DNA from 2 places in the Peribacillus sp. TE19612 genome. Region 1 is predicted to be linked to the other one. Evidence: predicted binding sites of a transcription regulator. Region 1 holds the regulator's gene; the other holds the start of a gene.
What was found. The regulator LexA, encoded in region 1, represses DNA repair genes until DNA is damaged. The targets are predictions, from matches to a motif close to CGAACATATGTTCG.
Positions count from the first base shown of each region.

Region 2: the regulator LexA is predicted to act here: its motif matches at 1,314-1,327, upstream of recA (recombinase RecA).

Region 1 is NZ_JBWCCL010000001.1:93,797-97,225, reverse strand. Features, by position in the region: gene tkt (transketolase) at 1-10, opposite strand, end outside; gene ACZ9AO_RS00505 (DUF896 domain-containing protein) at 241-474, opposite strand; gene ACZ9AO_RS00500 (YneB family resolvase-like protein) at 540-1,196, opposite strand; gene yneA (cell division suppressor protein YneA) at 1,216-1,527, opposite strand; gene lexA (transcriptional repressor LexA) at 1,683-2,306, shown strand; gene ACZ9AO_RS00485 (esterase/lipase family protein) at 2,873-3,429, opposite strand, start outside.
Region 2 is NZ_JBWCCL010000006.1:55,881-59,309, reverse strand. Features, by position in the region: gene ACZ9AO_RS12205 (competence/damage-inducible protein A) at 1-1,123, shown strand, start outside; gene recA (recombinase RecA) at 1,473-2,519, shown strand; gene rny (ribonuclease Y) at 2,873-3,429, shown strand, end outside.

The sequences.
Region 1 (3,429 bases):
TATCTAACATATTGTAAAAACATCCCTTCCTGTAATGTACCTCTTTATATTATAGTGACAAGCATAATATCACAACTAAAATCACTATTTACTGCCTCAATATTAAAATTTTCTAGAAATAAGAGAAGCCCCTATTTAGATTAAACTAAATAGGAGAATACATACATGAATGCACTCTCTTTTTACTCCAAAATGCCAAAGAATACTCAAATGGAATGTTCCATCAGAGGAATCCAAGCATTAATGTAAATTTCGTTTTTCTTTTATATTTTTTATCTTTTGAGGAGTGACGTCATTACCCTCTGGATCCACGACTTTCACATGCTCCAACGTGTCGGACATGGATTTTCTGAATGTTTCCAAATACTCACTTCTCAATTGGGTTTGCTCTTTCGCTTCAACTTCCGTCAAGCCTTCAGCCTTTGCCTTTTTAGAAAGTACATTTATACGGGCTATTTTTTCTTTTGATAACATAATTCCGCTCCTTCATAATCTGTGGATATTGTCATGGTATTAAAAAAAAAGCGAAATTACAAGTTCTATGATTTACTTTCCTTTGTATTCATTTGATGTTCGAGAAAACGCCTGTTCACAGTAGCCTTAGATACATTGTATCCAAAGCCCCTTAATGTGGCTGCGATTTCTGAGAATGTCAACCCATTGGCACGCAGTTTAATAATTTCTTCAATAGGAATCTCCATACGGTCCCTTCCAGTGGAATTCCTTTGGTTGTGAAGATTTTTTTGAGGACGGTACCCTTTTTCAACGGCTCTCATCATTCCGCGCTTTATTTTAAGATTATGTAGTTTCCTTTGATATTCTTCTACAATGCCCACTATCTGGATTACCATGGCATCCGAATCCGATAACTCCAGCTCCCCATCGTGTGAGAGCGTATAAATTTTCACATCTTCTTTAAGGATGACATGGAAAAGGGCTATTTTGGCATTCCCTCTTCCCAGTCTTGTTTCGTCCTGGATTAATAGGACTTCAGCTTCTTTGGTTTTAAATAGTTCGAGCATGTCAAAAATGCCATCCCGATTCAACTCATAACCACTTGCCTGTTCTTTTATAATGGAGACAACTTCCACATCCATCTTTTCAGCCAATTTGACTAATTCATCTTCCTGCCTTGCCAATGATGTTTCCTGTGACTCTTTTTCGGTGCTGACCCTACAATAGATTACCGCCTTCATAATACCCTACCTTTACTACTTACTGCTCACTGGCCAAATTCTGGACAAGTTCTTCCCCTTTAACCGGTATGACAATGACTTGTCCAGGTTTTATCGAATCCGCACTGACTCCATTATTCTCTTCTATCCAACCAATGAATTCTTTTTTTGTCAAATTTGTTTCTTCATATTCTTCGGCAATTCCCCATAGGGTGTCACCTTCGCTTACTTCTATAGAAAGGAAATCCTTTTTTTGATCATTGTTCAATGTACAAGAGAATAAAATTGAAAAGATGAATACTGATCCCGCTAATAGAATCGTATAAATATAATTTTTGTATAATTTTTTCATAATAATCCCTCCAAAGCGAATGTTCGTTCGTATGTTATGATCAAATTATAATACGAACGTTTGTTTCAGTCAACAACAAAATTCGAACTTATGTTTGTATAGAGATGGGGGCCATGCTATAATGTAGCAAAGAACATTGGGGAAGAGGTGCACAAATGACAAAACTATCAAAACGGCAGCAAGATATTCTTGATTTCATTAAAGAAGAGGTCCGCCAAAAAGGGTATCCGCCTTCCGTACGGGAGATTGGCGAAGCAGTGGGACTTGCATCAAGTTCAACAGTACACGGACATTTATCCCGCCTGGAAAGTAAAGGCCTTATTAGACGTGACCCAACCAAGCCAAGGGCCATTGAAATAATGAATTTGGAGGAAGCGAACAATATTCCCAAAGCCAATGTCGTGAACGTGCCGTTACTTGGAAAAGTAACAGCGGGCATGCCGATAACGGCTATTGAGAACATTGAAGAATACTTTCCGCTTCCCGAAAGCATGGTTCCACATGATGACCATGTATTCATGTTGGAAATCATGGGTGAAAGTATGATTGAAGCAGGAATTCATGATGGAGATTATGTCATCGTGAAACAACAAAGCAGTGCCAATAATGGAGATATCGTCGTGGCGATGACGGAAGATGATGAAGCCACTGTAAAACGATTCTTTAAGGAACCGGATTACATAAGGCTTCAGCCTGAGAACTCAAATATGGAACCAATTATTTTACGAGATGTTTCGATACTTGGAAAAGTAATAGGCTTATATAGACAAATACACTAAAAGCGCTTCCCGCGCTTTTTTTGTTTGTTTAATTTATGTCCGGTATTCTCTCAATATGCATTTGGAAGAGTAGATATTGAAATATTTTTTAATAGAATCTAGTTTCAGGGGAAATTAAACATCCTTTATAACGGATGAAAGTTATACCATCGCCTTTCTGGTAATATGTACTCTTTGGAAGAAAGCTCATTGAAATAAAAAAAGAGGGTTTAAAATCCCCCCTTTACAATTAATTTCACTCTTAACCTTTGGTTCACTTAAATAAGGTTAGATCGACCAAGTCATTCCACCAATATGTCCTGTTTAATTTTCTGGGCATAAGGAGCAATTTGCTTAATGAATGTTTCCTTGCTCATTAGATCTCTCATTACCAAGCATAAATCTTTATTTCCAGGGAACTCACTCCTAAATATATCCACCTAACACCCGTTGAATTAATACTTTTATAAGGGATTACGGCTGTTTCCATTGGCGGAATTACCATCTCCCTAGTTACCCGTACCATTTCGCACCTACCTCATATTTCATCCAAAAAAATACCTCCTCAACTAAGAGAAGGCATTTCGCTATTTCTCAATATAGACCGAACGAATCAGAGTCCGGGTTCTTTCAGTACCATCCACATTTTTTTCCTTAACATCTATTGTTACATTATAAACACCTGACTTAGGTACTTCTGGAAGGGTGCCAGTAAAATTTTCAGTATCCATTGCCTTAATTGAGTTTTTCCCACTAATTTCTTTACCGGTTTCATCTAGCAGATGAACCAAAAATGTTGTGCTGATTGGCCTTTTTTTATCATTCATTGGATTCTTTATTAAAAATTTTGCATCTTTTTGCTTAACTTTACCGGCCATACTTAATGTAATGGGGTTCTTTTCGTTAAATTGTGCTGTGAACAGGTAGGCGTCTTTTGGCGATTTAGTCTTCATTCGTACCTTCCAGTCACCAATTTCAAGGTTATTTCTATAGAATGATTGGATGGTTGCACCATTAAAAAAAGAAGTTTCATTTTTGGCTGAATGAACCTCTAAGGAAGGTGAATACTTTTTATTGGATGGAGAAATCAATTCAACCTCGACATCATTTGAGGCTGTATATATGCTTATATTACCTGGGGCCG
Region 2 (3,429 bases), on a different contig from region 1:
TTACCATACTGTGGTCGGAGATAACGACCGCCGATTACAACAAGCTATAGAAATCGCTGAATCGAGGGCGAACTTGATTGTTTTTACCGGTGGGCTTGGTCCTACCAAAGATGACTTAACGAAAGAAACGATTGCTCGCCATATCGGGAAAAAGCTCGTTTTTAATGATGAAGCTTTGCAATCCATTGAAGCTTACTTCCAAAAACGGGAACGGCCGATGACGGAAAACAACAAAAAGCAGGCCCTTGTCTTGGAAGGCAGTGAAGTGTTGGCAAACGATCATGGCATGGCCCCGGGAATGGTTTTGTCCAAATCTGGGATTACATATATGCTCCTGCCTGGTCCACCAAGTGAAATGGAGCCGATGTTTTTAAGTTATGGTTATGAAAAAATCATGAATAAATTGGAAAAGCATGAACGGATCGATTCCAAGGTTCTTCGGTTCTACGGTATAGGTGAAGCCGAACTGGAAACGGTGATTGAAGATCTCCTTGTCAATCAAACGAATCCGACAATCGCTCCGCTTGCAGCCGAAGGGGAAGTGACGTTAAGGATCACCGCCAAAGGCCCTTCTAAAGAAAAATGCGAAGAACTTATTTTAGAAACGGAAAAAGAAATTCTTAGCCGGGTCGGAAAGTTCCATTATGGAAGTGATAATACTTCGCTAATAAAGGAACTTGTAAAAGAATTAACGGTCCGCAAGCTTTCAATCGCGGCAGCTGAAAGCTTGACCGGGGGGATGTTCCAAGAACAGCTGACAACCATCCCGGGCGCCGGTAAAGTCTTTAAGGGCGGAATGGTCTGCTATACGAATGATGCGAAGTCCAATGTCCTCGGCGTCAGTGATGATACCATATCTGAGTATGGGGTGGTCAGCGGTGAGTGTGCAATGGAAATGGCCTCTAATGTCCGGAGTAAGCTCGATGCGGATGTAGGCATAAGCTTTACGGGTGTTGCGGGGCCGGACGAACAAGAAGGCAAGCCTGTAGGTACAGTATTTATTGGCATTTCCTATCGGGATGGAAACACTCACTTCAAGGAGTTGAATCTTTCCGGAAGCAGGGCGCAAAACCGTATTCGGAGTGTGAAGTACGGTTGTCATTACTTATTAAGGGATTTATAAACGCCATAAGCAGAGCTTTTTTACAGCTCTGCTTTTTATTTGGTTTTAGAAGTTTGTTTCTTGAAAAATAGGGAAAAAAGAAAAAAGTTAATTCAATGAAAATGTTTTTTTTTAGGGAGTAAGTGAAGCGAAATGGAGATTTCCTTAAGCTAAAACGCTTTTTTACAAAGAATATCCCGAAAGAAAAAAACGAATGAATGTTCGACTTTTTGCTTGGCAAAATAGTAAAAAGAGTATATAGTAAAGATAGGTTTTGAGACAGGGTACAAACCTTGATCTTGAATAATTGCTAACGTAAGTACACCTTTAATCGGACAGCCGATTAGTTGAATATAGAGGAGGAAATTGAGTGAGTGATCGTCAAGCGGCTTTAGATATGGCGTTAAAACAAATTGAGAAACAATTTGGTAAAGGTTCGATTATGAAACTTGGGGAACAGACTGATCGTAGGATTTCAACGATCTCAAGCGGTTCTTTAGCATTGGACGTAGCGTTGGGAGTGGGCGGATATCCAAGAGGCCGGGTCATTGAGATATATGGACCTGAAAGCTCCGGTAAAACGACTGTAGCATTACATGCCATTGCAGAGGTACAAAAGACTGGCGGGACGGCTGCATTCATTGATGCCGAGCATGCTTTAGATCCAGCATATTCAGAAAAACTTGGTGTGAATATCGATGAGTTACTGCTTTCACAGCCTGATACGGGTGAACAAGCCTTAGAGATTGCTGAAGCGTTAGTTCGAAGCGGAGCGGTAGATATCATTGTCATTGACTCGGTGGCAGCACTTGTTCCTAAAGCTGAAATCGAAGGCGAAATGGGAGATTCCCATATGGGTCTCCAAGCCCGGATGATGTCTCAGGCACTTAGAAAACTGTCTGGTTCCATTAATAAATCAAATACCATTGCCATTTTCATTAACCAAGTCCGTGAAAAAATCGGTGTTATGTTTGGGAATCCAGAAACGACTCCGGGAGGCCGGGCATTGAAGTTCTATTCAACTGTTCGTCTGGAAGTGCGCCGTGCGGAGCAATTAAAACAAGGCAATGAAATCGTGGGTAATAAAACGAAAATCAAAGTTGTAAAAAACAAGGTTGCTCCACCATTCCGCCAAGCAGAAGTTGACATCATGTATGGTCAAGGGATTTCACAGGAAGGTGAAATCATCGATATGGGTGCAGACCTTGATATCGTCCTTAAAAGCGGCTCATGGTATTCATACAATGAAGAGCGTGTCGGACAAGGCCGTGAAAATGCGAAGCTGTTCCTGAAAGAAAATCAGGATATCGCTCAGGAAATTTCTCAGAAAATCAGAGATCACTATAATCTTGATGGAGAGCATGAATTACCACCAGAAGAAAATGAAACAGAAGAGCATTTTGAATTGCTTGATTAATGATATTTGGAAAAGGCCTAAGCTTATTCGCTTAGGCCTTTTCTGTATATTTTAAGAAAAATGCGAAATTTTCAGCGGATTAAATGGCATTGTAATCAGATTTACAGACTTCTTCCATAATGAATGCTGTACATTATGATGGTTGATATTAAGAAAACTTGAATAATCATTGATACATAAGGGACAAACGCTTGACAATAAAAATTCTCAACTATACAATTAATATGTATATTTTACAATTTTTCAAACTAAAATTTTGAAAATTAAGTGCTGTATATTGAATTTATGTGCAATGTACTTGCCGACAGTTCAACATTTTATGTAAAAAGTTCATAGCAAGGGGAGGTGAAACGATGGAACCCATGACAATCATCTTCACTTTGCTTGGCCTAATCGTCGGTGCAGTTGTTGGTTATTTTATTCACAAATCAAAATTTGAGAGTAGAATAGCAGGGGCAAAGGGCTCTGCAGAACACATCCTTGAGGATGCAAAACGTGAAGCGGAAGCACTTAAGAAAGAAGCCTTGTTGGAAGCAAAAGATGAAATTCATAAAGTTCGTGCCGATTCGGATCGGGAAGCCCGTGAAAGAAGGAACGAATTACAAAAACAAGAAAATCGGTTATTGCAAAGAGAAGAGAATCTGGACCGTAAGGATGAAACGTTAGACAAACGTGAGAGCCTTTTGGAGAAAAAAGATGATTCTCTAAACCAAAGACAACAGCATATTGAAGAGATGGAAAGCAAAGTGGAAGAGATGGTTCGTAAGCAGCAAACAGAGCTTGAACGTGTTTCCGGTTTAACTCGTGAAGAGGCTAAAGCAATCATTATAGACCGAATGGAAAACGAGCTTGCTCACGATGTAGCGCTTATGATTAAAGAAAGTGATACCCGTGCCAAAGAAGAAGCTGA